Regions from separate parts of the Gluconacetobacter entanii genome, predicted to be linked through region 2. Evidence: riboswitches for the same ligand, from Rfam matches in the RefSeq annotation. Region 2 holds a riboswitch; the other holds the start of a gene.
The links. A riboswitch is a leader RNA that binds a small molecule or an ion and turns the genes downstream of it on or off. The one in region 2 is predicted to bind fluoride.
Positions count from the first base shown of each region.

Region 1: linked by a shared signal. The riboswitch ahead of eno (phosphopyruvate hydratase) and the one ahead of HNH97_RS06345 (voltage-gated chloride channel family protein) in region 2 are both predicted to bind fluoride.

Region 1 covers NZ_JABJWD010000117.1:21,004-32,246, reverse strand. Annotated here, with positions in the region: gene HNH97_RS16255 (DUF211 domain-containing protein) at 1-76, shown strand, start outside; gene HNH97_RS16250 (hypothetical protein) at 73-630, shown strand; gene crcB (fluoride efflux transporter CrcB) at 678-1,127, opposite strand; gene HNH97_RS16240 (universal stress protein) at 1,188-2,015, opposite strand; fluoride riboswitch at 2,099-2,183, opposite strand; fluoride riboswitch at 2,268-2,330, shown strand; gene eno (phosphopyruvate hydratase) at 2,396-3,724, shown strand; gene HNH97_RS16230 (alpha/beta fold hydrolase) at 3,961-4,797, opposite strand; gene HNH97_RS16225 (MerR family transcriptional regulator) at 4,896-5,405, shown strand; gene HNH97_RS16220 (type 1 glutamine amidotransferase domain-containing protein) at 5,402-6,094, opposite strand; gene HNH97_RS16215 (SDR family oxidoreductase) at 6,245-7,165, shown strand; gene HNH97_RS16210 (DUF3224 domain-containing protein) at 7,211-7,528, shown strand; gene HNH97_RS18430 (hypothetical protein) at 7,452-7,670, shown strand; partial or broken gene HNH97_RS16205 (DUF1697 domain-containing protein) at 7,688-8,071, opposite strand; gene HNH97_RS16200 (phytanoyl-CoA dioxygenase family protein) at 8,402-9,472, shown strand; gene HNH97_RS16195 (plasmid partitioning protein RepB C-terminal domain-containing protein) at 10,114-11,052, opposite strand; gene HNH97_RS16190 (plasmid partitioning protein RepB C-terminal domain-containing protein) at 11,045-11,243, opposite strand, start outside.
Region 2 covers NZ_JABJWD010000034.1:129-18,264, forward strand. Annotated here, with positions in the region: gene HNH97_RS06345 (voltage-gated chloride channel family protein) at 1-1,303, opposite strand, end outside; fluoride riboswitch at 1,439-1,522, opposite strand; gene HNH97_RS06350 (M20 family metallopeptidase) at 1,816-3,228, shown strand; gene HNH97_RS06355 (23S rRNA (adenine(2030)-N(6))-methyltransferase RlmJ) at 3,254-4,108, opposite strand; gene eat (ethanolamine permease) at 4,160-5,584, opposite strand; gene HNH97_RS06365 (polysaccharide deacetylase family protein) at 5,812-6,750, shown strand; gene HNH97_RS06370 (DMT family transporter) at 6,764-7,753, opposite strand; gene HNH97_RS06375 (Eco57I restriction-modification methylase domain-containing protein) at 8,003-11,257, shown strand; gene HNH97_RS06380 (D-2-hydroxyacid dehydrogenase) at 11,271-12,233, opposite strand; gene HNH97_RS06385 (saccharopine dehydrogenase family protein) at 12,471-13,559, opposite strand; gene HNH97_RS06390 (Lrp/AsnC family transcriptional regulator) at 13,688-14,158, shown strand; gene HNH97_RS06395 (glucoamylase family protein) at 14,378-15,763, opposite strand; gene HNH97_RS06400 (DOPA 4,5-dioxygenase family protein) at 15,983-16,408, opposite strand; gene HNH97_RS06405 (hypothetical protein) at 16,719-17,264, shown strand; gene HNH97_RS06410 (c-type cytochrome) at 17,464-18,136, opposite strand, start outside.

The DNA.
Region 1 (11,243 bases), on a different contig from region 2:
AGGGGCCGTGGTCCACAGTCTTGATCACCTTGCCACGGGCGACAGGCTTATCGAAAGCGTGCCACGACGCCGATGAGATCCGGCCAGCCCCTGCGATGGTTCCATGAAGTCGAGAACCGGCTTGATATCGTAGCGGGAACCGTGGACGGCATCCTGAATGCCCTGACGCTGGCATCACGCAGTTTCCTCGGTCATGGGCACGTCATAACGTACACGCTGGCATTTCGGGTGGGGATGGCCGCGGGTCTGACGACGCTGTTCGTATTTTTTGTTGCCCACTATGCACAGGAACGAACCGCACTTGTCGGTATTGAAAGGGAACTGAACCTGCGTCCAAGCAGGCATATGTCTGCCACGGCTTTGGGGCGGAAAGCGCTCGTCAATTCCGCGCTCGGTGCGGTGCTTGCGGCCGTCTGTGGACTGGCGGGGTCAATGACACCGCTTCTTCTGGCCATGATACTTCCCGGTCCTTCATGGCTGGGCCTTCTGGCGACGCTCGCGCTGCTGGCGCTTATGGGCGTCGCCCTGGCCGGAACGGTTCATGGGTCCCGTGCTGCGTGGGGCATGGCCCTGTTCGTGGGGGGCGGCGTGCTGGCCTATATCGGCCTTGAACTTGGTCTTGTTCAGTAAAACCGCCCCGGATTGCCGTCGTGGATATCCGGGCAGAAAGGGGACGTTTATTTCCGCGGAAGATCTGAATCATGCATGGGGGAGGCGTGGATGCTGGCAGAATGTCCGTTGACAGCTTCGGCGGATACATAGCCGAGGGCCGTGGCACCAAGGCACAGCACCACAGACAGGGTGACATTGAGCAGGGCACGGACCAAGGCGCCATCCCGGGCGAGGTCGATGGTCTGGAGGCTGAAAGACGAAAACGTCGTGTAACCGCCGCAGAGTCCTGCCATGACGATCAACCGGGTTTCGTTTGACGCCGGGAAGCGGGCATGGGCGGCCGTCAGGGCGCTGAAAAAGGCTATGGCGAAAGAACCTGTTATGTTGATCAGGATTGTACCCCAGGGTAACCGCTGGCTCCATGACAGTGTCAGGATACCTGCGTAATAACGGAGCAATGTCCCCATCGCGCCCGCGACAGCGATCCACAGCGGGGTAAGGACGCCAGACATCATCGAAAACTATCCTTCATGCCTGCATGCATGTGCGCGCATCGCAGGCGTTCTGTTCAATATTCAGTGGTGGGTCAGGATGGGAAGGGTGGCGTGGGTGAAAAGATCCTGTGTCGGGCCGCCGAACAGCCATTCAAGGAAATGCGGTCGGGTATAGGCCCCCATGATGAGGAGATCGGCATTCGCCGCCAGTGCATGGGTGCGGATCTGTTCCCCGACATCACCGTCGATCCTGAACCGGTCAACAATGATCTGTACGCCCCGCCTGCCAAGGGTGCTGGCGAAAGCCGGCAACTGGGTTTCGTTGCCATCATGTTCACCGATAATGAGCGTCACGCGCTCGGCGGTTTCCAGCAGCGGCATGGCGGCCGATATGGCGTTGTCGAGCGCGTGCGAGGGATGCCATCCGATCACCGGCCTGTGCCCGACGGAGGCATAATCCTGCAATGGTGCGACAATCAGGGTGGCCTCGGCGTCATAGAGGATGCCCGCAAAGGCATCCACCACATAGGCCGGATCGCCTGCCCGGGGGCGGCCGTGAATGACGAAATCGGCGCTGCGTGCTTCCTGCGCCGCGATCTTGCGGACATCTCCCGCGATTTCGACCCACTGCCTGTCTGGCTGAGGGTGCGCGCCGGATGAGGCCGACCTTATCCAGGCGGAGGCTATTTCACGCAGCCTGTCAGCACGTTCCGTCACCTCGCGCGCAAAGCGCTGCTGTTCCTCGGTGGTGGGCATCCCTTCATCGGGTGTCTGGAATGCAGGATTGTCCGCAAGACGCGGATGCAGGATGCGAATCTGATCCGCACACAGCCGCTCGGCCAGCGCCCCGGCGGTCCCGAGTGTGAAAAGCGCGGTATCAGGCCGATCCAGAACAACCAGAAGGCGCATGACGTCATTCTCCCCCAAACGGTCAGTCACGGAGCCATATGGTAAGGAGGAAAGACGTCGGACGGATTCCCCCCATGCAGGCCCGCAGGGTAGGAATCATCAGCCTCCACCAGGGAAGCGGTTCGACCGCCATGTAGCGATCAGGCAGAATCCATTGCCATAACCAGTATCACCCGTGAACGATGGTGCCTGTCAAGTGTTGGAAACGATATCGTCGCGGGAACCGGCATGATCGTCGTGACATGTCCATTGACCGCGCGGGGAGATGGAGTTCCTCCCGTAACCGCCCTCAGGGCTGATGACTCCTGCCCATGCGACATATGTTGTCGCGGCAGGAGATCCATATCCTTCTGCGACCATCGGGATGGAAGGGTATGATGATGGTTGATTTTCGCATCCGCAGCATTGACGCGCTTGAAATCCTTGATTCCCGGGGCAATCCAACCATTCGTGTGATGCTGGTGCTCGATGGCGGAACAGTGGCGGTTGCATCCGTTCCGTCCGGCGCGTCCACAGGGCAGTTCGAGGCCCGCGAACTGCGTGATGGACCGCAACCGGATTCTGCGCCGTCAACACAGGGCCATGCCCGTTATGGCGGCAGGGGCGTATGCCGGGCGGTTGCCAATGTCCGTGATGTGATCGCGCCTTTGCTGGTCGGACAGGATGTGCGACGGCAGGCGGCCATCGACCGGATCATGCTGGAACGCGACGGAACCGGAAACAAGACAGGGCTGGGTGCGAACGCGATCCTTGGCGTATCGATGGCCGTGGCGCGGGCGGCGGCGGCCGCTGCGGGCATTCCCTTATATGCCAGCCTCGGTGGAAGCGGCGCCCGCAGGCTGCCGGTCCCCATGATGAACGTGCTGAACGGCGGCCTGCACGTTGTCAACGGGCTGGAATTCCAGGAATTCATGATCGTGCCGCACGGTGCCACGACCTTTTCGGAAGCCCTGCGCTATGGGAGCGAGACTTTCCATGCGCTTCGTTCCCTCCTTCATGAACGGGGTCATGTCACCTCGGTCGGTGACGAAGGTGGCTTTGCACCGAAACTTGCGGACAACGAAACCGCCTGCGCCCTGATTGTCGAAGCGATCGAAAGGGCCGGGTATCGTCCCGGTCCCGATATCGCCATTGCGCTGGATCCGGCGGCCTCATCTTTTGGCCATGAGGGCGCTTATCACCTGAAGGTAAACGGCACGCCCGTCACGCGCACTTCCGATGAAATGACTGCACTTTATGCAGAATGGATCGACCGCTATCCCATTGTTTCACTGGAAGACGGGCTTGCCGAGGATGACTGGGCCGGCTTCGCGGCGCAGACTGCAAAACTCGGCGAACGTTTACAGATTGTTGGTGACGACATCTTCGTTACCAATCCCGCGTTTATTGAGCGTGGCATCCGTGAAAAGACGGCCAACGCCGTGCTGATCAAGTTGAACCAGATCGGCACGGTGACGGAGACCATTGCTGCTGTTGACGCGGCAAGGCGTGCGGGGTGGGCCTATATCGTGTCTCATCGTTCTGGTGAGACGGAAGATACCTTCATCGCGGATTTTGCTGTCGCGATGGGCGGGGGACAGATCAAGACTGGTTCGCTTTGCCGAAGCGAGCGGATCGCGAAATATAACCGTCTGCTGGAGATCAAGCATGAACTTGGCGGCGAGGCGGAGTTTATATCTCCCTTCTCCCATGAGGGCTTGCGACAATAGAAACCGGATAACATCGTGATCAGGACATCGAATTGACGAAAATACTGCCGGAGGGAACGCGCCCAATCCGGTAAAGGTGCCGCACATTCCCGCTGTCGGCAACGTTATCGTAAAGCCGATATGGACGGGGACATTTCCGCGTGGCGACATTGCGGGAACTGAACGCATGATATGGCAGGTGGAGAGACCAGACTCCACCTGCGGACGCCAAACGTCACATCGTTATGATGCGATCCTCATTTTGTAATGAACGCCAGGATATCTGCATTGATGACGTCTGCATGTGTCGTGTGCATGCCGTGCGGATAGCCGGGATAGATCTTCAGCGTACTGTTCCGAAGCAGCCTGTCCTGAAGGACCGCCGCGTTCCTGTATGGTACGACCTGATCATCATCGCCCTGCAGCACAAGCACCGGCACTGTGATGGCTTTCAGGTCGTCCGTCTGATCCGTTTCGGAGAATGCCTTGATGCCTTCATAATGCGCCCTGGCGCTGCCCATCATGCCCTGACGCCACCAGTTGCGGATCGTGCCGTCCGAAACTTCTGCGCCCGGGCGGTTGAAGCCGTAGAACGGCCCGCTGGCTACATCGACAAAGAACTGCGCGCGATTGGCCGCAAGCCCCGCACGCAGTCCGTTCAGGACTGCAATCGGTGCGCCGTCGGGACTGCGGTCCGTCTGAACCATCAGGGGCGGCACGGAACTGATGAGCACGGCCCTGGCAACACGTCCCTGGGGCTGACCATATTTCGCGACATAGCGGGCAACCTGGCCCCCGCCGGTCGAATGTCCGACATGGATGGCGTTTTTCAGGTCGAGATGTTCGACAACGGCCGATGTGTCCGCCGCATAATGATCCATGTCGTGCCCGTCGCTCACCTGTGCCGAGCGACCATGACCGCGACGGTCATGCGCGATCACGCGAAACCCCTTGCTCAGGAAAAACAGCATCTGCGTGTCCCAGTCATCAGCGCTGAGCGGCCAGCCATGATGGAAGACGATCGGCTGGGCACCCTTCGGTCCCCAGTCCTTGTAGAAGATCTCTACGCCGTCAGATGTCGTGACGAATGACATGATACGCCTCCTTGCCGATCAATAACGGGATACTGGTCAGAGCCTAACGTTGAAGGTAGCTTCAAGGTCAAGCATGCGTTCATGACCGGGGGTAAATCATGAAGATTGGAGAACTGGCACGACTAAGTGGCCTGACACCGTCGAGGATCCGGTTCTATGAGCGCATCGGACTGCTGAAAACGGTTGACCGTCGGCCCAACGGATACCGGACCTATCCGCAGCAGGCCGTGATGATTCTGGCTCTTATCACAACGGCGCAGCGGGCCGGGTTTACACTGGATGAAATCCGCACCCTGCTGCCCCCCGACCTGAAACACTGGGACCATGCTACATTGATGGATGCCCTGACACGCAAGATTGCGGATATCGAAGCGTTGCAGGCACGCCTGACGCAGAGCAGGGCGCATCTGCTTCGCCTGATCGAGGATATTCAGGCGCGTCCCGACGACATGGACTGTGCGGCCAATGCGCATCGTGTCCTGACGAATATGCTTGCGGAACATCCCGAAGCCCTCGACGTCACGTCGGACGATATCCGCCTTCTGGATGCGACGGACCGCCGTCAGTCAGTAAGCACGGGTCGCCGCAAAAAGACGGCCTCCTGTTAAGCCCCATCCAGAAGCGCCACGACTTTCCTTGCCGTCGCTCGGGCGGAAAAGGGGTTCTGTCCCGTCACCAGTTTCCCATCCGTCACGACATGGGACATGAACGGAAGCAGCGCTTTTTCATAAATCGCGCCCCGTGCCTTCATCTGAGCTTCCGCGTTGTAGGGGATTTCGCGCGCGACACCTGCCAGCCTTTCCTCGGTCCATGAAAATCCGGTGATTTTCCGACCACGGACCAGAAACGAACCATCGGCAAGCCGGGTGTTCAGCAGTCCGCAATATCCATGACAGACAGCGGAGACCACGCCGCCTTTTTCCCATAGTGCGCGGGTGATGGACTGAAGACCCTCATTGTCTGGAAAATCCCATATCACGCCATGACCGCCAGTAAAGTAGATCGCGTCATAATCGCCCGGATTGATGTCTGCGGGGGAGGGTGTTGACGACAGCAGAGCCATTTTTGCCGGATCGGCCAGCCAGGCCCTGGTGGAGGCATCGCGCATCGGCCATTTCAATGCATGCGGATCAAGCGGAACTTTGCCGCCTTTTGGGCTGACAATGCGTTGTGCATGACCGCTGGCGGCAAATACGTCCCACGCATGCGTCAGTTCCGACAGCCATAATCCGGTCGGATGCGCGGAATTGCCGAAATGAGCGGTGTTGGTGACAACGTGAAGGATATGACGGTTCATGGCTGGCCCCTCCCATGCGGCAATGTCTCCGACCATCATCCTGTAACGTTCAAGCCCGGTTGAAGGTCAATCTGTGGTTTGACATTAAATCTGACTTCAAGGTTAACGGTGTATGGGCAAACCTACCTGGCATCATGGAGGCAGCCTCACATGCAGACAATTCTGGGCGCAAATGGTCAGATCGCCACGGAACTGGCGCGGACATTGCATCAGCATCATGCGGGGGAGTTGCGGCTTGTGAGCCGTAATCCCCGCAAGGTCAACGAAGACGACACGCTTATGGCGGCGAACCTGCTGGATGCAGGGCAGACAACAGGCGCGGTGAAAGGCAGCCGGATCGTCTACTTTACGGCCGGCCTGCCCCCTGACAGCAAACTCTGGGAAGAACAGTTTCCCGTCATGCTGAAAAACGCCCTGCAGGCGTGTCGGGCGGCGGGGGCCAGCTTTGCCTATTTTGACAATACGTACATGTATCCGCAGAACAGCGAGATCCAGACAGAGGAAACGCGCTTTGCGCCGGTTGGCCGGAAAGGACGGGTGCGCGCGGCAATGGCGTCCATGGTGCTGCAGGAAATGGCACGCGGCGACATTCCCGTGCTCATCGCCCGCGCACCGGAATTCTATGGTCCGGGGAAAACGCAGAGCTTCACCAATGCGCTGATCATTGACAGGCTGAAAGCAGGGAGAAGGCCCTTGGTCCCGGTCCGTGACGACACCCACCGGACCCTCATCTGGACGCCGGATGCGAGCCGTGCGCTGGCAATGCTGGGCAATACACCGGAAGCTTTCGGACAGACCTGGCATCTGCCGTGCTGTGATGATCGGCCGACCTACAAGACATTTGTCATCATGGCGAGCAGGATTTTCGGACGAGCGCCTTCTTATTCGGTCATTGGAAAATGGCCATTGATCATTGCGGGCATTTTCTCAAAAAAGGTGCGGGAAATAAGGGAACTGTTGCCCCGTTACGAGCAGGACAATCTCTTTGACTCAACCAAATTCAAACGTCATTTCCCCGAATTTTCCGTGACGACATATGAAGAAGGTCTTGAACTGATCAGGAAGGAATAAAGCGGCGAGGGGAGCTGCAGGCAAACGCGCTTTTCGGAGGGAAGAATGGAAAACGAAGCTCTGGGCACCTTCGACGTGACACTCTCGCCGGTCAGCGATGGTGATGGCCCGATTGACACGATGGCGATCAACAAAACATTTTACGGCAACCTGCAAGGCAGCAGTGTAGGGAAGATGCTGGTATTCCGTAGTGAGATCACGGGTTCGACCAGCTATGTCGCAATGGAACGTGTAACTGCCCGCCTTCCTGACAGCAGGTGGTGCCAAAACACTGACGGTCGTCGTCGTGCCGGACTTCGCTACAGAGGATTTATCAGGGCTGACGGGGGCAATGGGCATAATCGTGTCGCCTGGACGACATGAGTATCAGTTCCACTACAAACTTCCGGATGAGGTGAGGGCGGCAGCCATTTCGGAGAGTTTGGCGACCGTGTTCATGTTCCGCGCTGTTCCCTGCTTTTCGCAGGGTATGCGGAGCCTTGTTGCCGCCATTCCGTCCGGATAGAACACGAACAGTTCACGTTTCCCGTATCGTACCTGTTCGTTCCTGATCCCGGTCGCGCCCTCAAGCGGGTCAGTCGGAACCGTGCCATCCACAAACAGCGTCATGACACGATGGGCGGGCATATCCGGAAATGGATTGCGCGCGAGGGTTTCGGCAAGTTCGCTTGCGGTTCGCACAATCACGCCAACTCTCTTTCCGGCATGAGCCTGTAGCTGATCCATAAGCGTCGTCCGGACCTCGTCTTCGGACCTGTCGCTTTCGAAAACGACGTTCCCGCTGGCAATGTAGGTCTTCACTTTCCGCAGACCTGCCGTCTTGCAGATCTGTGCCAGTGTTGTCATCGGCAATTTGCCGGTGCCCCCGACATTGACTGCACGAAGCAGCGCTACATATGCGGTCAACTTACGCTCCCATCCGGCAATGCCTCGGTTCCGGTCAGCTTACCACCACGATGCTCCCGTTGTCCGCAGTTCAGTCGTTCTGTTGCGGCCGACCCGGACAGGTTGAAGACGTCCATCATGAGATCAAAAATATGTTCATCACTCCCAAAGACTGAGGGCGTATTGCAACCCGTGACGATCGTTGCAGTTAACACATCTGCGTTCACAACCCTTATCGCAGCAACGTTTGACCCTCTCCCGAAGCATGCGTGCCGAGTTTTCAAAGATGTTGATGATGGATCTGATCAAACCGGAAATATCAGGTACATATAACATTTACAGGTATGCGTGATGTCTGTCCTTCATGAATGGTACATGATCGCCCGCCTTACGGTCCGGCGTCTGTTCATGGGGCCGATCTGGAGCGTCCAGCTTCTGACCGGATACAAGTCATTCAGGGACAATCCGATCATTGGCAATCCCTTTCTCAATGCCTGCGGGTTACATGTCGTGCGGCAGAAACTGGCACATCACGCCGCCAACCGGCGACGTCGCGGCATGGCGCACCTGATTCCTCCAGAACGGATAGAGGAGTTTGAGCGTAACGGATTCATCGTGGTGCATGACGTGCTTCCACATCAGGAATTCGACAGGCTGCTTCAGGAAGTGCGCGCCTTTCGGACTGAGGCGCGTGAAACGGTGCAGGGCGATACGATAACCCGCCGCATCGCACTGGATCCGGACGCCCTGAAGAACATGCCAGCCGTACGTCGGTTTCTGGGCATGCGGGCATGGCACGATCTCATCCGCTATGTAGGCAGTCATGATGTCGAGCCGATATATTACATCCAGACCATACTGTCGAAAGTGGTAAAGGGAGCGCCAGATCCACAGACTGATCTCCATGCGGATACGTTCCATCCAACGGTCAAGGCATGGTTCACGCTGACAGATGTAAAGGCCGATGGCGGGCCGCTGGTTTATGTGCCTGGCTCCCACCGCATCACCCGTGGTCGCATGGCATGGGAAAAGACCATGAGCATGGGCGCGGCCCAGGCCCAGAACCGCCTGACCGGACGCGGTTCGCCGCGCGTCACGCGTGAAGAACTTGCCGGCATGGGGTATGGCCCGCCTGTAACGCTCGATGTGTCGGTCAATAGCCTGATTGTAGCTGATACCGGTGGCTTTCATGCCCGGGGCCATAGCGCGGAGGCCGGCATCCGGGCCGAGATCTGGGCCTATGGGCGACACAATCCGTTTTTTTCCCTGCCCGTCAATATCTGGCGCATTGCCACGTTGGGGCAGCGCCGGGTGCGCTGGGGTTGGGCCATTGGTGACAGGCTGGCCGCACTGGGGCTGAAAAGACAGGTCTGGCATCCCTGCGTCAACAGGTCCGCTTTTGATCCTCACATCCCAGGGTAGAACCGGGAAACCGTCGGCATTTATGGGAAACACGTATCGAAGTGCATGGAGACAGGATGCTGGGCTTTGTGGAGGATGAAGGCGACCTTGAGGATAAGTGGCGTTGAGTTCATTGATGGTGCCGCTCAGCAGCAGTCATCTCGGCTTGGTGCGCTTCTGCTCGCCTTTATCAGGGAGATCGGTGGAGCCGATTGTACCGACCGTTAGGCCGGGGAACGCCCTGTCGCCATTCTTGGGACATTTCCGGGGAGTGCTACCGGTAGATGGTCTGGCCCAGTCAGTGGCGGCGATTGGCGGAGGGGTTCGGATGCCTGCGTCAATGACCCTGAATGATGCCTCGCTGCTTGAAAGCGTGAGCAGCGTCTGAATATCCGGTTCAGGATTATGTCAAATCATTAGCTATGGCAGTATTCCCTGCCACTGACCCTGTTTGACGGGTTCCGCACTCCGCTGGACGGTATGGGATTCACTGCGAGCGACAGCACGACCGTCAGATTGGGCATCTGCGGGCCGAATGCATAGGAAAAAATGCTAGCGGCCGCGTATGTCATGGGCGCTATTCCCACCATCATGCTTGGTCCATTCCCCATGCGTTTTTTTCATGTTTCGAGCAGATTGGGTGGGGGGAGCGCATTTTTAATTCAGGTATTTGTTCTGTCACCAATCGCGCCAGGCAGGTCGGTTTCAACAATCTTTTGGAATTCACCAAGGTAATCCTGTTGATGGGTTGCCATCCATTCGACTATCCGATTATTTGCAAGGAGTCTGGCGATATAGCCGCGTGCCACGGTCAGGTGCAGATTATCAATACCGTAGGTTTCCTCAACAGATTTGACTTGGGTCTGAAGTGCGGCGAGTTCTCGTTCCATACGCGCAATCTGCTGGCCTGATGGTGTCGCTCTGCCCTCCTTTTTTCCTTTCTTGGTCACAACAAGCTGGTTTTCTGATGTTGCGGCACGCAAGGCTCGGGCGAACATGACTGTGAAGTTATTCTGGCCAATCATAAGGTCAGCAGCTTCGATCTGTCGTACCGCCGTCATCTGCCGCAAAATATCGAATACCTTCATGGAGCAAGGTGTATCTCTAAGTATTTCAGCAGCTTCGGGACTTATGCCATTCAGTAGCCGGAAACGCCTCAATACTGATTCTACCTGAATATTGAGTGCGGCCGCGATATCAGATGACGGCACTCCGCGTTCCATGGCGCGTACGATCATCCGATGTTCTTGGATCGGTGGTATGCGATTGACCCGTTTATTGTAGGTATAGGTGTCATCGTCAGGAGCCAGCAGGCATTCGACTTCTGTGAAGCCTAGTTCTTTCAGGGCTTCAATTCTTAAATGACCGTCGAGCAGAAACCATCGTTCTGCATTTTTTGTATCCGGTGTTACGACCGGGGATTCTATCGGATGTCCGATTGCTTTTATGGAGGCCAATATCTGGGAGTATGTGTGGCTGGCTTTGATATCTGTCGGTAATGTCTTGAGTGGAATGATTGATGCGACAGGAATCGTGAGGAAATTCATTCCGAAAGCTACATGGATACGATTGTGTCTTCGACTGTTTGTTCCATCAGTCATGGCGGCCTCCCGATATTCTGGCAGCGAGAGCGCGGGGCATGCTCGCAAGTCCCTCAGCTTTGAGCAGGTTGGTAAAGCCACTGTCCGCGAGTAGATCTTTCAATGCCTCAACGATGAACAGTAGTCGCGTTTGGGTAAAATCTGATTTCTTGACCAGAAGACGCTGCTTTTCAGCTTCACGTTGGTAGATC
Region 2 (18,136 bases):
GGGGCATGTCGGGCACGATCATGGGGTGGGCATGTTTCGCGATCCCGACCCGCTGTGACAGGTAGATGCCCGAATGGCCCGAACATAGGTAGGCCACAAAGCAGCCTGTCGCGATATAGACGATATTGGTCGCCCCAAACAGTTCGATCCCCATGAAGGTGCAGGCCAATGGCGTATTGGCGGCACCCGCAAAAACCGCGACAAACCCGACACTGGCCAGCAGGTCCACAGGCACGCCCAGAAGCCCGGACAGCGTATTGCCCAGTCCCGCGCCGATAAAGAACAGGGGGGTGACCTCTCCGCCCTTGTATCCCGTCGCCAGTACGACGACCGTGAACAGCAGTTTGTACAGCCAACTCCACGTATAATCGCCGGTGTGAAAGAAATTCACGATCGAGGCCCCGTCCTGCGTCGCCGCGACGACGCCAAGGCCCAGATAGTCACGCGACCCCACAAGATAGACCAGCGCGATGGTTGCGACGCCCCCGATGGCCGGACGCAGCCATGCAACAGGGCAGGCGCGGCGGATCACGGGGGCCAGGCGATGAACGGATTCGGCAAACAGCAGGCTGGCAAGTCCGAAGCAGACCGCCGCAAGCCCGACCTTGGCCAGCAGGACAGGGGCCATATGGAAAACGCTGCCGCCCCAGTCGGGAGCACCGGCGAACGATACGCGATAGGATGTGTGGTGGATGCCCCAACCATGGCAGGCCCAGTCGGCAAAAATGGAGGAAAACGCGGCAGGCAGCAGTGGCCTGTAATTGATCCGCCCGATGCTCAGGACCTCAAGCGCGAAGATCGCGCCGGCAATGGGGGTGCCGAACACGGCCCCGAAACCCGCGGCTATGCCCGATGTCAGGATAATCCGCACGGCATGCGGATCAAGCCGGAACAGGTGGCCAAAGCCTGATGCAATACTGCCGCCGATCTGTACCGCCGTGCCTTCGCGGCCGACGGAGGCCCCGAACAGGTGGCTGATGACGGTTGATACCAGGACAAGGGGCGCCATGCGCAGGGGAACACCGCCCCCGGGTTCATGGATCTGGTCGATGATCAGGTTGTTGCCGCCTTCGGCACACCGTCCAAACGCGTGATAGGCCAACCCGACCGCGACACCGGCCAGTGGCAGCAGCCATAACAGGCCGGGATAGGCGATCCGGCAGGCTGTAACCTGATCCAGAAGCCAAAGAAATATCGCACATAATGTACCAATGCAGGCCGACATCGGCACGAGGATGCAGCCCCATTTCAGAATGACGCGCATGTTCGCGACCGATGTCGCGATAAGCCGGGAAAGGGTCATGGATGGAAATGCCTGTACGGAATTGGAAATGGTGCCCTGGCTGCGGGGACAATGCCCCGGCAGGCATGTGGTGACGGATGGTTGTGGGGTATGGCGCATGACGTCTGTACGGATTCCTCCCTCTGCTGCCATGATGGCGAGGTAGGAATCATCAGCCCGGCGGGCGGTTTGGCATCCTGCGAGCAGGAAAGCCGGGCAGAGTCCATTGCCGGACGGCAGGATGCGTTTTCCCCCGTGGGGAAGTCAAGCCGTGCCGGCGTGGCCTGCGTGCCGGAACGGATGTCGATCATCCGACTGGCTCGCAGGGTATGGAATGTATAATGTCGCGTCTTCTGGCCCGGTCTGCCGATGTGTGTCGTGGTGACCTTGGGATCAGGACGCGGATTTCACGATGGTTCTTCCGGCGGGGTGGGAACTCCATGGCCTGCCGTATGGCCCGTTGTCGGGCGTCGATATGTGATGCCGGCGTGGAATGCATATGAAACCAGCCGTGTGCGGTGGGAGGGAAGAACATGAAAAATGCCGATGAAATCTGGGTCGGTGTGGATGCCCTTGGCGCGGCGTTCTGCGATTTTGCCGACCGCATATGGGATACGCCCGAACTGGCCTATGACGAGTACCGCTCTGTCGAGACGCAGCGCGACATGCTTGAACGCAATGGCTTTCGCATCACGCGCAACCTTGCGGGAATTCCCACCTCCGTCATGGGGGAGGCAGGCGCAGGCGGTCCGGTCATCGCCTTCCTTGGCGAATTCGATGCGCTGCCGGGACTGAGCCAGCAGGCCGGGGTGGCGTGTTCCAGCCCCCTTGAGGAGACGCAGAACGGCCATGCCTGCGGGCACAACCTGCTGGGTGGTGGCGCGATGCTGGCGGCCACGGCGCTGAAGAACTGGATGGCGGAGAAGGGAATTCCCGGGACGGTGCGCTATTATGGCTGCCCGGCGGAGGAAGGGGGCGCGGCCAAGACCTTCATGGTGCGTGACGGCGTGTTCGATGATGTCGATATCGCGCTGTCATGGCATCCCGGGTCGATCGTGGGGCCGTTCTATCCGGCGTCACTGGCCAATACCCGGATCGACTTCACGTTCCATGGACGGGCGTCGCATGCGGCCGCGGCGCCGCATCTGGGCCGTTCCGCCCTTGATGCGGCGGAACTGATGAATATTGGCGCCAATTACCTGCGCGAACACATGCCATCGACCGCACGGCTGCATTATGCCTATATCGATGCGGGGGGACAGGCGCCCAACGTGGTGCAGTCACGGGTGACGATCCGCTATCTCGTGCGTGCCGATGACCTGCGGCAGTTGCGTGAACTGGTCGAACGGGTGCGTGCGATTGCGCAGGGTGCGACACTGATGACCGAAACGACGGTGGAGGAAGCGGTCGTCAGCGCGGTTTCCAACCTGATGGGCAATACGCCGCTGGAAGATACGCTGTGTGCCAACCTGACCCGGCTTGGGCCGCCGTCCTATGCACAGGCGGATTATGACTTCGCGCGGGAGATCCAGAAAACCCTCAGCCCGCAGGACATCCGTGCGGCCTATCTGGCGGCCGGGGTGCCCCCGCGCGATGATACGCCGCTGTGCCAGATGATCGCGCCACGTGAATTCGTGCCGCCGCCCTTTGGCTCCACCGATGTGGGGGATGTAAGCTGGGCGGTGCCTACGGTGCAGGCATGGGGGGCTACATGCGCCATCGGCACGCAGCTTCATTCATGGCAGATGACGGCGCAGGGCAAGAGCGGCATTGCGCATAAAGGCATGATCCATATGGCCAAGGTGCTGGCCGCGACGGCGCGTGATGTCCTGCAGAGCCCGACGCTGCTGGAACGTGTGAAGGCGGACCATGCCCAGCGTCTGGCGCAGGATCCCTATATCTGCCCCCTGCCGGCGGATGTCATGCCGCCGGTGGCGGAGCGATGAGGCCGGGGTCTCCCCGGTTCCCGCCTTATTCCGGCACGGCCCATTCAACGTGGAAATCCGCCTCCCCATCGCCAAGGTAGCGGCACAGCGACGCCAGGATCCCGCGCGCTTCCTCCTCGAAACGGAAGGGCGGGTTGGCGATGATGATCCCGCTGCCATTGAGGCGTGAGGGGTCAAGCGGTGGCCGCAGCGTCAGTTCAAGCGTCAGGAGCTTGCGCTGCCCCGCGTCCTTCAGCCCATTGATGAAGGCACGGACCGGGGCGCGGTGCTTGATGGGATACCACCCTGCGACGATGCCCGCGGGAAAACGCTGGCGTGCGGTCATGATGGCCGTGCCGAGGCGCTGGAATTCATCAGGCCGCTCGAATGGCGGGTCCATGAAGACCAGTCCGCGCCTGGCCTGTTTTGGCGGCAGCAGCGCAGTGATGGCCTGGTAGCCGTCACGCCCATGCACGCTGACATTGCGGTCATGGCGGAACAGGTGCCGCAGGGCCTGCTGGTCCTCGGGGTGGAGTTCGCAGCAGATCAGGCTGTCGCCGGGCCGCAGCAGGCGCGCGACAAGGGCGGGGGAGCCGGGATAGGACAGCCGCCCGGCCTGTTCGTCGCGCATGACCGCACGGATGACCTCCAGCCAGTTTTCCACGTCCGGCGCGTGGTGGCTCCCCTGTGGTGCATCCAGCAGGCGGCCGATGCCCTCGCGCCATTCCCCGGTGGATTGCGCCTGCGCGCCGGACAGGTCATACAGGCCGATCCCCGCATGCGTGTCGAGGACGCAGAAGGGCGATGGCTTGCGCCGCAGCGCCCCGATCAGCGCCATCAGCACGACATGTTTCATGACATCAGCAAAATTGCCAGCATGGTAGCTGTGTCTGTAATTCACTCTCTGTCGGTCCCGCAGGTTGATCCGCCCCGTATGTGGGGTGAGGGAGTGTTAGTGCATGGCCGCGCCCTTTTCCATCACCGCCTGCCGTTTGTGGCGCCGCGCCAGCACGAACAGCCCCACGCCCGTCGCCATGATGGCGGCATAGAGGGCAAAGGCGGCCGGATTGCTGGCCGCCATGCCCAGAAGTGACAGTGTTGCCGCGACAAGGGCGAAGCCGGGCACGACGGGATATCCCGGCACGCGCCATGGGCGGTGCAGGTCCGGCCGCATGCGCCGCAGGCGAAACATGCTGCCCATGGCAAGCACATACATCGTCAGCGCCCCGAAGACGGACATGGTCACGATACCGGCCGTCAGTGGCTGCCCCCCGACAGTGATGTGGCGGTCTCCGTAGATCGCCACGAACCCGACCATCCCACCTGCGAGTATCGCGGCCCATGGCGTTCCGAACCGTGGATGCAGCCGCCCCAGCAGGGCGGGAAGGTAGCCTTCGCGCGCCATGGCATAGATCTGGCGCGAATATCCCATGATGGTCCCGTGAAACGACGCGACAAGACCGAACAGCCCCAGCCAGACCAGCATGTGGACATACCCGCTGCGCGGTCCCACGACGCTGAGCATCGCCTGGGGCAACGGGTCGTTGATGTTCGCCAGCGCCTTCCAGTCACCCACGCCTGCGGCCATGACCATGACGCCAAAGGCCAGCAGCATCAGCGTCACGATGCCCGCGACATAGGCCATCGGGATGGTGCGTTGCGGATCGCGCGCTTCCTCCGCCGTCATGGCCACCCCTTCGATCGCCAGAAAGAACCAGATCGCGAACGGCGCTGCCGCCAGGATGCCGGGGATGGCATGCAGGGTGAACGTGTCGGACCCCGCCCATCCGTCATGGACGAAGTTCGCCCACGAAAATCCCGGCGCGACCACAGCCATGAAGACGAGGAGTTCGGCGATCGCTGCGATGGTGACAACCAGTTCGAACGCGGCGGCGATGCTGACCCCCGCGATGTTGAGCGCCATGAACACGACATAGGCCCCGCCAGCCGCCGCGCGTGCGCTGACATGCGGATACTGCACATGCAGGTACGCACCGATCGCCAGCGCGATGGCGGGCGGGGCGAAGACAAGTTCCACGATGGAGGCAAGCCCCGCGATGAAGGCAGGTACCGGCCCGTATGCCGCCAGCACATAGGCGAACGGACCGCCTGCATGCGGGATCGAGGTCGTCAGTTCGGTATAGGAGAAGATCAGCGCCGAATACATCAGCGCGACCATGACCGTCGTCACCACAAAGCCCAGCGTGCCCGCCGCCGTCCAGCCGTAGCTCCAGCCGAAATACTCGCCCGAGATGACAAGGCCGACCGCAATCCCCCACAGGTGAAAGGCGCCCAGCCGCCGCCGCAGGTGCACCGGCCCCGCATGCGCAGGGGAAGGCGGTGAAGGCCGGGCGGGGGAAAGGGGTGATGCAGGCATTGTCCATGGTCTGAAGAGGAAGGGTGGGGCGGGCTTGCTGCGGGCGTGCGCGTACCGTCATGATGACAGTGGCATGATAACGGGGGCCGATTCCAGATTATGTTACCATTATGCAATAAGAGGGGCGTCGCGGCGATGCAGGCGATCATGCAGCGGCGCGGCCTGCGCCGTCACCGGCCATCACTGGCAGGACAGGCAGGGACACAGGCAGGACGGGGGCAGCCACGGTGACAGGACTTTTACAGGCGGACGGGAATGAACCGTGGCGCTGGCCGGAGGCGCGCTGGCGCGGGATCGTCAACCGTGTCCGGGCCGGGCGCAGCCTGCAACCGACTCGCTGGCCCGATGGCGCCCGCTGCGCCTTTGCGATCTCGTTCGATGCGGACCATGAGACGATACCCCTGCGTGACGGGGACGAAAGCCCCATGCGCATCAGCCAGGGCCAGTATGGCAGCAGGCGTGGCATCCCGCGCATCCGCAGGCTGCTGCAGGAGGCGGGGATCCCGGCGACGTTCTTCTACCCCGCCGTGTCGGCCATGCTGTATCCGGACGAGGTCCGGGCGCTGGTAGGCGATGGCCATGAAATCGGCATCCATTCATGGATACATGAGCGCAACACGCAACTGCCGCCCGAAGATGAACTGCGCCTGTCCCTGCGCGCGCGGGAGGTCCTGGCGGATATCAGTGGTGTGGAACCTGTCGGCATCCGCACCGCAAGCTGGGATTTTTCCGTCCATACCATGTCCATCATCGAACAGATGGGCCTGCTGTATGACAGCAGCCTGATGGCGGATGACGATCCGTATGAACTGCTGGCCGACGGACGGCCCACGGGCATTGTCGAACTGCCGCCCGAATGGATACGCGACGATGCGATCTACTTCAATTTCGAACGGTTTTCCGCCCTGCGCCCGTACACGCCTCCTTCGGGTGTGGCGGAGGTCTTCCGGGCGGAATTCGAGGGCGCGTATGCCGAAGGCGGCCTTTTCCTGCTGACGCTGCATCCGCATGTCAGCGGCCATCGCAGCCGTATCGGCATCATCGCCGACCTGCTGGCGCATGCACGGGCGCGTGGCGATGTCTGGTTTGCAACGCATGCCGATGTTGCGCGCTGGTGCCTGCATCATGCAGCCACGCCCGCGCCAGCGGAGGCGAAGGGCCCCTGACCCGCTGCGAAGCTCAGCCTGTCGGGGCGTGGGATGTATCGCTGCTGGCGGAGGATGGAGCATGGGCAAGCGTGCTGCAGACAACGCTCAGCACAAGGAACAGGACGGCCGCCCCTTCCATGGCGGTGGGCCATCGCCCCGTCCACAGGCAGCCATAGAACAGGGCGAACAGGGTTTCGCCCACCGCCATCTGCCCACACAGCGTCATGGGCAGGAGGCGGCAGGTGCGGTTCCAGAAAATCCCGCCCAGCAGGGAGGAAACCAGCGCGATGAACGCGCCCAGCACAATGAACGCGACCCAGCGTGAGGGCGGGTGGGACATCGCGCCATGGCAGGCGAACGGGATGACGAACAGGGCCTCCGCCCCCGTGGCGACACCGGTCAGCAGCCCCCAGTCCCCCGCGCTGGTATCCGACAGTCGCCTGAGCCAGCGGGCATTGGCGAGGGCGAAGATGCTCCACGATGCCAATCCCCCGATCGCGCACAGGAAGCCAAGGAGGTGGGCCATATCGACGCGTGGGTCGTCAGTGCCCGCGCCGGGGGCGTGCAGGGCCTGCAGGGCGGTGAGGCTGATTCCTGCGACCATCAGCAGCATGGAGGGCACAAGCCTGCGCAGGCCAGGGCTGTCCCCCTCCCGCGTGCCAAGTATTCCCACGATCACGGGCAGGAAGCCGGTTATGATGGAGGTGATGTTGATGCCACACAGCCGTACGGCCATGGCAATCAGGATGTAATATCCAAGATTGCCCGTCAGCCCCAGCCCCAGCAGTGCCGCGCGTCCTCCCTGCGGGATGCAGGCAGCCAGTCGCCGCCAGCGTGGAAGCACCAGCGCCACGGAGAAAAACCCGTACATCAGGTAGCGTACCGTCGCCAACTGGAGCGCCGTAAAATCCGGCATCATGGCCGGGGCGATGAAAACCAGCCCCCAGCACGCCCCCGCCGCCAGGCCATTGCCCAGGCCTGCCAGCAGGGAAGAATGGGACCGGGCCCGAGAACTGTTCATGTTCGTCCTGATGCAGGTATCGGTGGTAATTATGGAATATTGCGCACGATATGGGAATGGGGGCGGCAGTATCTGTTGCGTGCTGATGGTGCAGGGGCGGTATGCCGGATGCGGAACGATTCCTGCCATGGAGATGCCGGATGTGACGGTTCGTGCATGTGCCCGCATGCGAAGGGAATGTTTCGGCCTTGCCAGCGCAGGGAGGGCAGGCGATGAAAAGGCGCGCCCTTGATGCTGTCGTGCAGGAACATGATGCCACCCCGACCGGAGCCGATATCCACCCCTTTCCCCGCATGGCGGCAGGGGAATGCAGCCTGTACGGAGGGACAGGAACCGACGCAGGCGCACCTGCGTGCCGGGATGAGGGCTGCGCTGCTTGCGTTGGGGCAGGGGGTGCTGGACGCCAATGCGGACCTTCGTGACGCGGTCGGGGCGGATGGGCATGTGCTGTCATGCCTGTTTGACGAACTGCTGCGCCTGGTCTGCCGCCTTGCCTTTCTGGCTGAACTTGAGGCGCGTGGCCTCCTGCCTGCATCACGGGCGCAGGGGCCATCAGGACATTCCTTCTTTTACTGGCTTGCGCAGGCCGATGCTTCCGAAGGGGCGGCGGGATGTTTCGCAGCGTGGGACGGCATGCGGCATGTCCTTGGCGCGATGGATGCGGGTGATCCCGGGCGCGGCCTGCCGGCGCTGGGGGCATTGGCGCATCCGGGGGGACTGCCGCAGATGATGGCGGCGCGGATTGCGGACCGTGATTTCCTGTCCGCCATCCGCAGCCTTGGCTGCCGCATCGGGGAAGGAGGGAAGCCCCGGCCGGTCGGCTGGTGTTCGATTGGCAGCGGCGATCTGGCGAGCGTGTATGAAGGCCTGCTGGAAATCCGGCCCTGCCTTGCGCCTGACGGTCTCTTCATGCTCGATGATGGGGGGCGAGGGAACGACCGGCGGATTTCGGGCAGTTATTATACGCCCGACAGTCTGGTTCAGGCGCTGCTCGACAGCACGCTTGATCCCGTCATGGACCGGGCCGTGGCTGCGGGCGGGGCAGGGGGGCTGCTTGCATTGCGCATCATTGATCCGGCCTGTGGCGGCGGGCATTTCCTGCTGGGTGCCGCGCGGCGGATGGCGGCACGCCTTGTCGCCCTTCGCCCGCCGGGACAGCAGGGGTACCAGGCCGCGCTGCGTGATGTCGTGGCGCGGTGCATCCATGGGGTGGACTGCAATCCCATGGCGGTGGAACTGACGCGCATGGCGTTGTGGATCGAAACCGCCATGCCCGGACGGCCCCTGTGCTTTCTGGGGGCGAATATCCGCTGCGGGAACGCGCTGCTTGGCGTGGCGGATGTTGCGGTCCTTGAAACAGGTGTGCCGGACGGGGCTTACCGGGTCTTGGGCAATGACGACCCGGCCGTCGTGCGCCGCTGCCTGCGCCGTAACCAGCGTGCGAAGGCCGAATGGCGTGCACCCGACTGCCGCACCCTGCTGGCCCCCCTTGCCGCCGAACTGTCCGCGTTGCGGGGCATGGCGGAAGATACCGCGCAGGAGGTTGCACAAAAGCAGCAGCGGTTCGAGGCATGGTGGACCGGCGTGTCGCGCTCCCCCCTCGGCCGGGCCTGTGACCTTTACGTTGCGGCGTTCATGTTGCCGCGCCCTGCCGGCAGTCAGGCCGATATGGTGCCCACGACGGACCGGTTATGGCAGGAACTTGCGGGGGACGGGGACGGCGGGTGCATGGACGCCGCCATCCATACGGCCATCGGGGCGCGGACGCTGCACTGGCCGCTGGTTTTCGCCGACATCATGGTGGAACGTGGAGGATTTGATGTCGTGATCGGCAATCCACCATGGGACGTCATGCAACTGGAGGAAGAGGAATATTTCGGGACGCGCCTGTCCGCGATCTCCGCGTTGAAGGGCGCGGCGCGCAAGGCCGCGATCACGGCGCTGGGCACCGCGCGGCCGGAACTGTTCGCACGTTTTACGCGCGCACGCCGCCAGAGCGAGGCGATGGGCGTGTTTGTCCGCACCAGCGGACGTTTCCCCCTTGCCGGTCGTGGCAGGGGCAACACCTATGCGCTGTTTACCGAACTTTCCCTGGCCCTGGTGCGGGATGATGGGCGGGCGGGACTAATCGTTCCGACAGGCATTGCGACCGATGCAATGACCGCGCCGCTGCTTGGCTTTCTGGTGGATGAAAGGCGACTGGCGCAGCTTGTGGATTTTGAAAACAGCGCGCCCCTGTTCCCGGGTGTCCATCGCAGTTTCAAATTCTGCCTGCTGACGATTGCCAATGCGGTGGCGGCGACACGCTTTGCCTGTTTCCTGACACGCACGCAACAGTGCGGGGACACGCGGCGCAGCTTTTCGCTTTCGGCCGGGGACATCGCGCGCATCAATCCCAATACGCGCACCATGCCGGTGTTCCGTTCCCGCATGGATGCCGCGCTGACCCGCGCGATCTATGCCCGCGTGCAGGTCTTCGTGGATGAGGCGCGCGGCCCTGCGGGCAACCCATGGGAGGTGGAGTTCCGGCAGGGCCTGTTCAACATGACCAGTGACAGCAGCCTGTTCCGTACCGCCGCCCAACTGGCGGGTGGCGGGTGGCGGCGGGACGGCACGGACTGGCTGCATCCTGCCCGCATGGCGCGGGAGGCCCCGGATAATGGGGACGGATCACGTTATGTCCCGCTTTATGAAGCCAAGATGGGATATTTTTACGATCACCGGCATGCGGGTTATGCGCAGCGCAAGGGAGAGCGCGGCCATCGGGTCCTGCCGCAGACCGGTCTGCGCGAACATTGCGATCCTGCGTTCGAAATCATGCCCCATTACTGGGTTCCCCGTAACGAGGTGATGCGCAAGATCGGGAACATGTCTTCGCCATCGGCATTTTTCGGGTTTCGCAACATCATGTCCCCGACGAATGAACGTACCTTCATCTGCAACCTGCTGCCACCATGGGGGGTGGGAAACAGCATGACCCTGCTGTCACCCGGGATGGGGTGGGATGACCCACGGGCGGCCTGCCTGATCGCCAACCTGTCGTCCCTGCCGTTCGATTTCGTCTGTCGGCAGAAAGCGGGTGGGGTCAACCTCAATTTCTTTATTGTAAAACAGCTTCCCGTACTGCCCCCGTCATTCTACAGCGCCGATGATGTGGCCTTCATCCTGCCACGGGTGCTGGAACTGACCTTTACCAGCAACACCATGGCCCCGTTCGCGCGCGGCATGGGCCATGTGGGGGCGCCCTTTGCCTGGGACGTGGCACGGCGGGCACTGCTGCGCGCGGAACTCGACGCGTGGTACGCCCGCGCCTATGGCCTGGACCGCAGGCAACTGGAATATGTGCTTGATCCCCATGATGTCATGGGGGCCGATTACCCGTCCCAGACCTTCAGGGTGCTGCGCAAGAACGAAATGGCCACCTTTGGCGAATACCGCACCCGCCGGCTTGTACTGGCGGCCTATGACCGGCAGGAGACGGCGGCATTGCGTCCCGTCTCATGACACGGCCCACCATTCAGACGATCTGGTTTGTCAGTGGTCCCCCGGTTTCGAGGGCGGCAAGGTTCTTCATCAGGATATCGACGACATTGCGTTCATAGAACTGGGTTTCCCCCGCCGTGTGCCCGGTCATGACCAGATTGGGGCGCGACCAGAGCGGGGATGAGGACGGCAGCGGTTCCTCGTCATAGGTGTCGAGCGCCGCCCCGGCGATCCGGCCTGTATCGAGGGCTTCGATCAGGGCGGCTTCCTCCACCACCGGGCCGCGCGCCACATTCACCAGGCAGGCATCGGGCTTCATGACGCCGAACGCCGCGGCATTGATGAGGTGACGCGTCTGTTCGGTCAGGGGGCAGGTCAGGATGACATAATCCGCATCCTTCAGGCCGGCATGCAGGTCGTCCATCGCGACCTGCTCCACCCCCGCGACATCGAGGGGGCGTGCACTGTGGCGTGCGCCACTGACCTTCATGCCCAGCGCAAGGCACAGGCGCGCCACCCGGTCGCCGATCGTGCCCATGCCGATGATCAGCGCATGCTTTTCCGACAGCTCCTGAAGGCGCGGGCGCGGGTCGGTGCCTGTCGTGGACCAGTGGCGGATCTTCTGGTTGTCGCGTGCCTCATACAGGCGCCGTGCGAGGCTGAGCATCAGGGCAAGCGCATGTTCCGCAACCGCGTTGGCATTGACGCCACGGGCATTGCACAGATGGACGCCCCGTTCCTTCAGGCGGTTCAGGTCGAACTGGTCCACGCCCGAACTGATCGACTGGATCAGGCGCAGGCGGGGGGCAATGTCCAGAAGATTATTGTCCCACAGCATGGAAGCGACCAGAACCTCGACCTCCGGCATGATCGCCCTGAGGTCATCAGGTGTGGAAACCTGCGTGCAGGTCGGCGCCCCCGGACGTTTTTCGAGTTCCCGGCGGATATCGTAATAGGTATGCGCCGCATAGATGTGCTGTATCTTGTCTTGGGGCATGGCTGGCTGACAGGTTCCGCGATTGGGACGGGTGTCAGCGCATGCGCGATAAGGTTCAGGCCGCCAGCACCCCTCCGGGGAAGGGACATATACGTTCTGATGTTAGAATGAAGGGGGACCCGGTTCAATACGCAAACCGGCCCGGCAGGCCCATCGGGGGAACAGGTTGCAAAAAAAGAATGCCGCCTTCTGGGGAAAAGGCGGCAATCCTGGAATTGTTATTTATCAGGACGGCCCTTAGCGCCGGCTGTCCTGATAAAACTTCCCGAAGCGGTTTTCGAGGAACTGCGACAGGGCGATGTCTTCTTGCAGCACCAGCCCGGATGTGGGGATCCTGCCTTCGGCCAGCAGGTCGAGCACCGCGCAGATCGCCCCCGCCGTCGTGATCTGGATGCCGGTGCGCGGACGCCCGTTGACGGTCGCACCATGGATGGCGCGCACGAACGTCTCCTGCGTCAGGCGCCCGTCACGCTGCCCGGAAACCGTGACAAGGATGATGATGACATCCTGCATCGTCACCGGCAGGGCATGTTCAAAGATCGACTTGATGACGTCGCGGCGTTCCGACAGGCGCAGGTCATTGAGCAGCACCTTCATGATCGCGGCATGCCCCGGATAGCGGATGGTGCGGTAGTTCAGTTCCCGCACGCGCCCGTCATACGTATCGCACAGCGATCCAAGCCCGCCGGAGGTGTTGAACGCCTCATACTTCACACCGTCGATCGTCAGGCTTTCCAGCCCGTCGAGGGCCGGCACCAGGCGGCGCTTGCCGCTGACGATGGCTTCGCACGGTTCGATATATTCGTTGATGACGCCGTCCGTGCTCCATGTCAGGTTGTAGCCCAGCGCGTTGGTCGAATATTCCGGCAGCGCGCCGACACGCAACTGGATCGTATCCACGCTGTCGAAACGGCGTGCGATGTCGTGGGCCACGATGGAGACGAATCCGGGCGCCAGGCCGCATTGCGGGATAAAGGCCACCGACGGCGCCTTTGTCGAAAGTTCGCGCACGATCTTGGTGCTGGCCACGTCTTCGGTCAGGTCGAGGTAGTTGACCCCGGCCGCCGCCGCAGCGCTGGCGATGCGGGTCGTCAGGTGGAAGGGAGCAGCCGAAAGAACCGCGAAACAGCCCTGCAGCAGGGCGGGCAGCACGCCTTCTTCCGCCAGGTCCGCGACCGTGCGCTGCACGGAATCGGGAACGCTGGCGGTCTTGAGCGTATTGTGGTCACGGTCGGTCAGGGTGACGGTATAATCGCCCGTGCTGGCAAGGAAATCGGCAATGGTGGACCCGATGTTACCGGCCCCGATGACAAGTATTTTCCGCATGACCATACTCCGCGTGTTCCATGGGATGAGACCCGTCGATGAAACCGCGTGCCAATGTCGGCAACAAGCCGAGGATAGACGGCAGATGGCACTTTTATTTCGGCATTATGTATAGCATGGTCGGCATTATGCAGATTGACGCTACTGACCGCCTCATCCTCGCCCTGCTGGAGGAAAACGCCCGCATGCCGACGGCCGAACTGGCCCGTCGCGCGGGACTGTCGCGCACGACTGTGCAGAGCAGGATCGAAAGGCTGGAACGTGGTGGGGCGATTGCCGGATATGCCGTGGTGATGGGGGCGGCGGCGCGCGACGCCATCCGGGCGCAGGTGATGATTACCCTGGCGCCAAGGCATGTTTCCTCGGTTGAGGAGGCATTGCGCAGGTTTCCCGAAATCCGGGAACTGCATGCCGTCAGTGGACAGATCGACATGATTGCCGTCGTTGGCGCCCAGACGACGGAGGCGATCAATGATGCGATTGACCGGATCGGCATGCTCGAAGGGGTGGATCGCACGACGTCCGCCATCGTGCTGTCCACCCGCGTCATGCGTCAGGGGCCAACTGCCGCTGCCCCGTCGCGCCACAAGACACGGTAAAAACAAAAGTTTTTGGTGAAGCTTTTTTCAAAAGCTTCAGAAAACGCTACATTCTTGAAAAAACCATCGCCCGAGGTACAGACCTGTCTCACATCCGCCACGGCCGAAATCGTCGCCAGAGCCATGACGAACCCTGTAGGCGGGAACTTCACGGAGGAAACATCGCCCGGACTCATTTTACCCGTCTGCAAAAGCGCGCGACACCGGAGTGCCGGGACATCAGGGCAGGGGCGTAATCCTGGCGACCTTCATGGCAGGCGAGGCAGGTGCAAGCCATCCGCCCTGAAATCCCGCACGTTCCAGTCCCGTGCGGATATAGGGATTGCGTTTCATGACATTCCACACCAGTCCGGAGCGCCAGTTTTCGATCATGAGCAGGATCGGCCCCTGATCGATGCCAAGATATTCGTTATCGGACCAGAAAGAGCCACCATTGCGGAAACTGGGATTGAACGCATCAACGAATCCGTATTTCCCATAAATCCTGCTGCCATAACGTGATTTCATGTCACGCATGGTCGGCAGCACGATTTCGGGCGCGAACGCGATTGAACCCACGGCGGCCGTGGGGGCAATGGTCCCATCATCCTGTGTATAGTCACGCCCGGCCCCACGGGCGGAGTAGGACAGGAAATGCCGGTCCTGCCCGTCGATCTTCTGCGTGACCTCGCCCGGGCCGTCGCAGGCCGTCAGGCCCCATGTGGTGGCGCTGTAATCGCGCCATTTCCCGGGATTGGCGATGGCATAGGCACGTTGCGCATAGACGGCGCGACGGCTGTTTTCGAAATAGTCGATCTGCTTTTCATGCGCCCATGCGTCCTGGATCCCGCGGAAGTCGATCCATGCGTGGCTGTACTGATGGCCGAACAGGGGCGCGAAGTTCAGGAAGGTCTGTCCGTAATAATCCCCCCACCGGCGGTTGTTCGTCGCAAGCCATGCCTGCCATGACGCAGGTTCCAGCGCATGGGTGGGCGACCCGAGGCCAAGGATGTAGGCCATCATCCCTTCGCTGTAGCCCTCCCAGTAACTGGGGATGAACTGGTGTTCGGGACTCCACCCCATGCTGAGGTGATTGTCGGGACGGCGTATCCATTGCCAGTTGACGCGCCTGTACAGGCGGTCGGCCATGTCCCGTATGTCGCGTTCGCGGGGTGTATCCCGGTCGTAGAAGGATTGCGTGAACAGCACCCCCTGCATCAGCAGGGCCGTATCGATGCTGGACAGTTCGATATCACGGTTCAGGCGCAGGCCGTTTTTCTTCTGGAGGAAGTGATAATAGAAGCCCTGATATCCTGTGGCGTTGTCCTCGCTGTCATTCTGCGCGCTGTGCAGCAGGTAACGCAACGTGGCAAGGGTTCGCTCCACCGCCTGCTCGCGTGTGATGTATCCGCGTGTGGCCCCGATGCCATAGGCGGTCAGGCCAAACCCGATGGAGGCGACACTGGCCTGTGTCTGTGCCGAGGGATAGCGGTCCGGAATCAGGCCGGAAGCGGGATCTGCCGAATCCCAGAACCACTGGAAGGTCCGGTGTTCAAGGTCATCGATCAGGACGGTATCGGCAGGCCCTGCATCCGGCGACGTGGAAGCGGCAGGAGGATGTGTGATTTTCACGCCCTGCTGGTCGAGGGCATGGGCCGCCGGACCGGGCAGTGATGTGCAACACAGAAGGATTGATACGAAGGCGACGATATGCCGCCTGCCCGTTTGCCGACCCTGCAACGTCCTGTCTCCTGAGCGGTTGCTGCCGGCATTTATGAATTGAGTGCGTGCTTGATGGCAATCCCGGAATGGTTTCTTTTGGTGGCTGTTACAAAACATAAAAAATCATATCGTAATATTCGGCTCTGGCGTGGTGTTTGGCTGTCCGGCTTCGTCGGCATGCGGTTGTGTCTGCGGCAGGTTCTCCGTCCGTAACGGTAGGGGCGTGCCCAGCCACAGGCTGTCGCGGGCATGGTCCTGTTGCGGATGGAGGGTGTTGGGATGAACCAGGATGCTCAGGCCGTTACGATTCAGCATGAGCCACGGCACGAAAAGCGCGAACAGGGAGGTTTCGAAGGCAACCTGGAACATGCTGGCGGAATGTGGTCCCACGGCAGAAGTGTGTACGCGGCCGACGCGAACGGCAAAACGGGCCGACAGGGCGGCACGCAGCGCCAGCGCGCAGGGCATCGTATCGGCACAGAAATAGACATGCGCATGGTAACTTGCGATTTCATCAATGTGACGCGGCGTGAATGTCTGGGAGTCCATCGTCAGTTTCTCCTTTGAAGGGCGGTAGCCGAGGCTGTGTGCATCGAACCGGACATGGAGACACGTGGTTCATGTCCCGGAGGAAAAGGGGGATGGCGCCATCACTGTTGGTTACATTGTGTTACGTTCTGGGGATGCCGCAGGGCAGGGTTTTTCGCGGATGGGCAGAAGGTCATGGCCGTAGCGGGCAGGGCGTGTCCATTCATGCCTTCATATGGCCGCATGGGCATGGTTGCCTGCGCATGGGTTATGGGCAAGATGTCGTGATGATGTCGGGAAACCGGCCCCTGAAGGACAAGGAGGACATGCCATGAGGCATCGTTATGTTCGGTTTGCGGTTCCACTGGCATTTTCCCTGTTGGGGGCTGATCTCATGGTGTCCCCGGCCCATGCCGCGCCATCGCCCTATATCCAGTTGGCACAGTGGGATGGTCAGCAGCAGCAGCAGCAGCAGCAGCAGCGCCAGCAACAGATGCAGCAAATGCAGGAACAGTTCCGCCAGCAGCGCGAACAGTTGCGCCAGCAGCATGAGCAGCAACGCCAGCAGATGGAACAGCAGCGCCAGCAGATGGAGGACCAGTACCGGCAGCAGCAGGATCAGTTGCGTCAGCAGGCCGAACAGATGCGTGGTCAGCCCAACGCCGGGTTCCAGTTGCAGCAGCGCCAGCAGCAGATCGAAATGCAGCGCCAGCAGCAGATGCAACAGATGCAGCAGCAGTACCAGCAACAGCAGATGCAGTTACGTCAGCAGGCCGATCAGATGCGCCAGCAACAGCAGCAGCAGATGCAGCAGTTGGGTGGGCCGGGATGGAACGGTCAGCAGTGGAACAACAGCCAGAACTGGGGCAACTGGTAAATCGGTAGCGCTAGGGATATGGGACAATAATAAAAGTTTTTTGGGCACCGCCTTTTTTAAAAGGCGGTGTTCTTTTGACTGGTGTCATGTTGCGTGGGGCAGGGGACAAATTTCCCTTGCCCTGAGGGCAAAGAAAAACCGCCGCCCCTTGCATGCGGTGCATGCAGGGAACGGCGGTCCGGCCTGATCGTGAAGGGGATCAGGGCGTCTTCGGGGTATCGGTGCGCAGTTTGGCAACCTGTTCGGCGGTTACCGCGTGATCGCCACTTCCGAAGGTCTTCATGACATAATTGACCACGTTGGCGATTTCGGTATCGCTGAGGCGCTGGACATCGGAATTGCCGTCAAAGCCCGGCATATGCACGTGCTGGTCACCCGTCGTACGGTCCACACCGTTCAGGACGGTCATGATCAGGTTGTCGGGACGCCCCGCACCCGTGACCGAGTTATGGAACAGCGAGGGTGCATAATGATCGGCGGTTCCCGCACCATTCATGCCATGGCAGGCGGCGCAGTTCGCATCATAGACGTGCTGCCCGTCCATTTCCGCAAGGTTGTCGATCCGCGTCAGTTCGCCGCTGCGCACATCGGCTTCTTCAACAGCCTGGCCAAAGCTTTCGCGTGGCTTGGGTTCCGCGCTGTCTTCCTTGGCCGGCACCTGCAGGATATAGGCCGCAAGCGCATGCAGGTCGGCATCCGTCAGGTGGCTTGTGCTGTGTTCGACCGCTTCCCCCATCGGACCGGCAGCCTGGCTGAGGCCATCCACATGCCCGGTGCGCAGGTACTGCACGAGGTCGTCCTCGCTCCAGTTGCCGATGCCGCTTGTCTTGCTGGAGGTGATGTCGGGGGCGTACCACCCCACCAACGGCGCA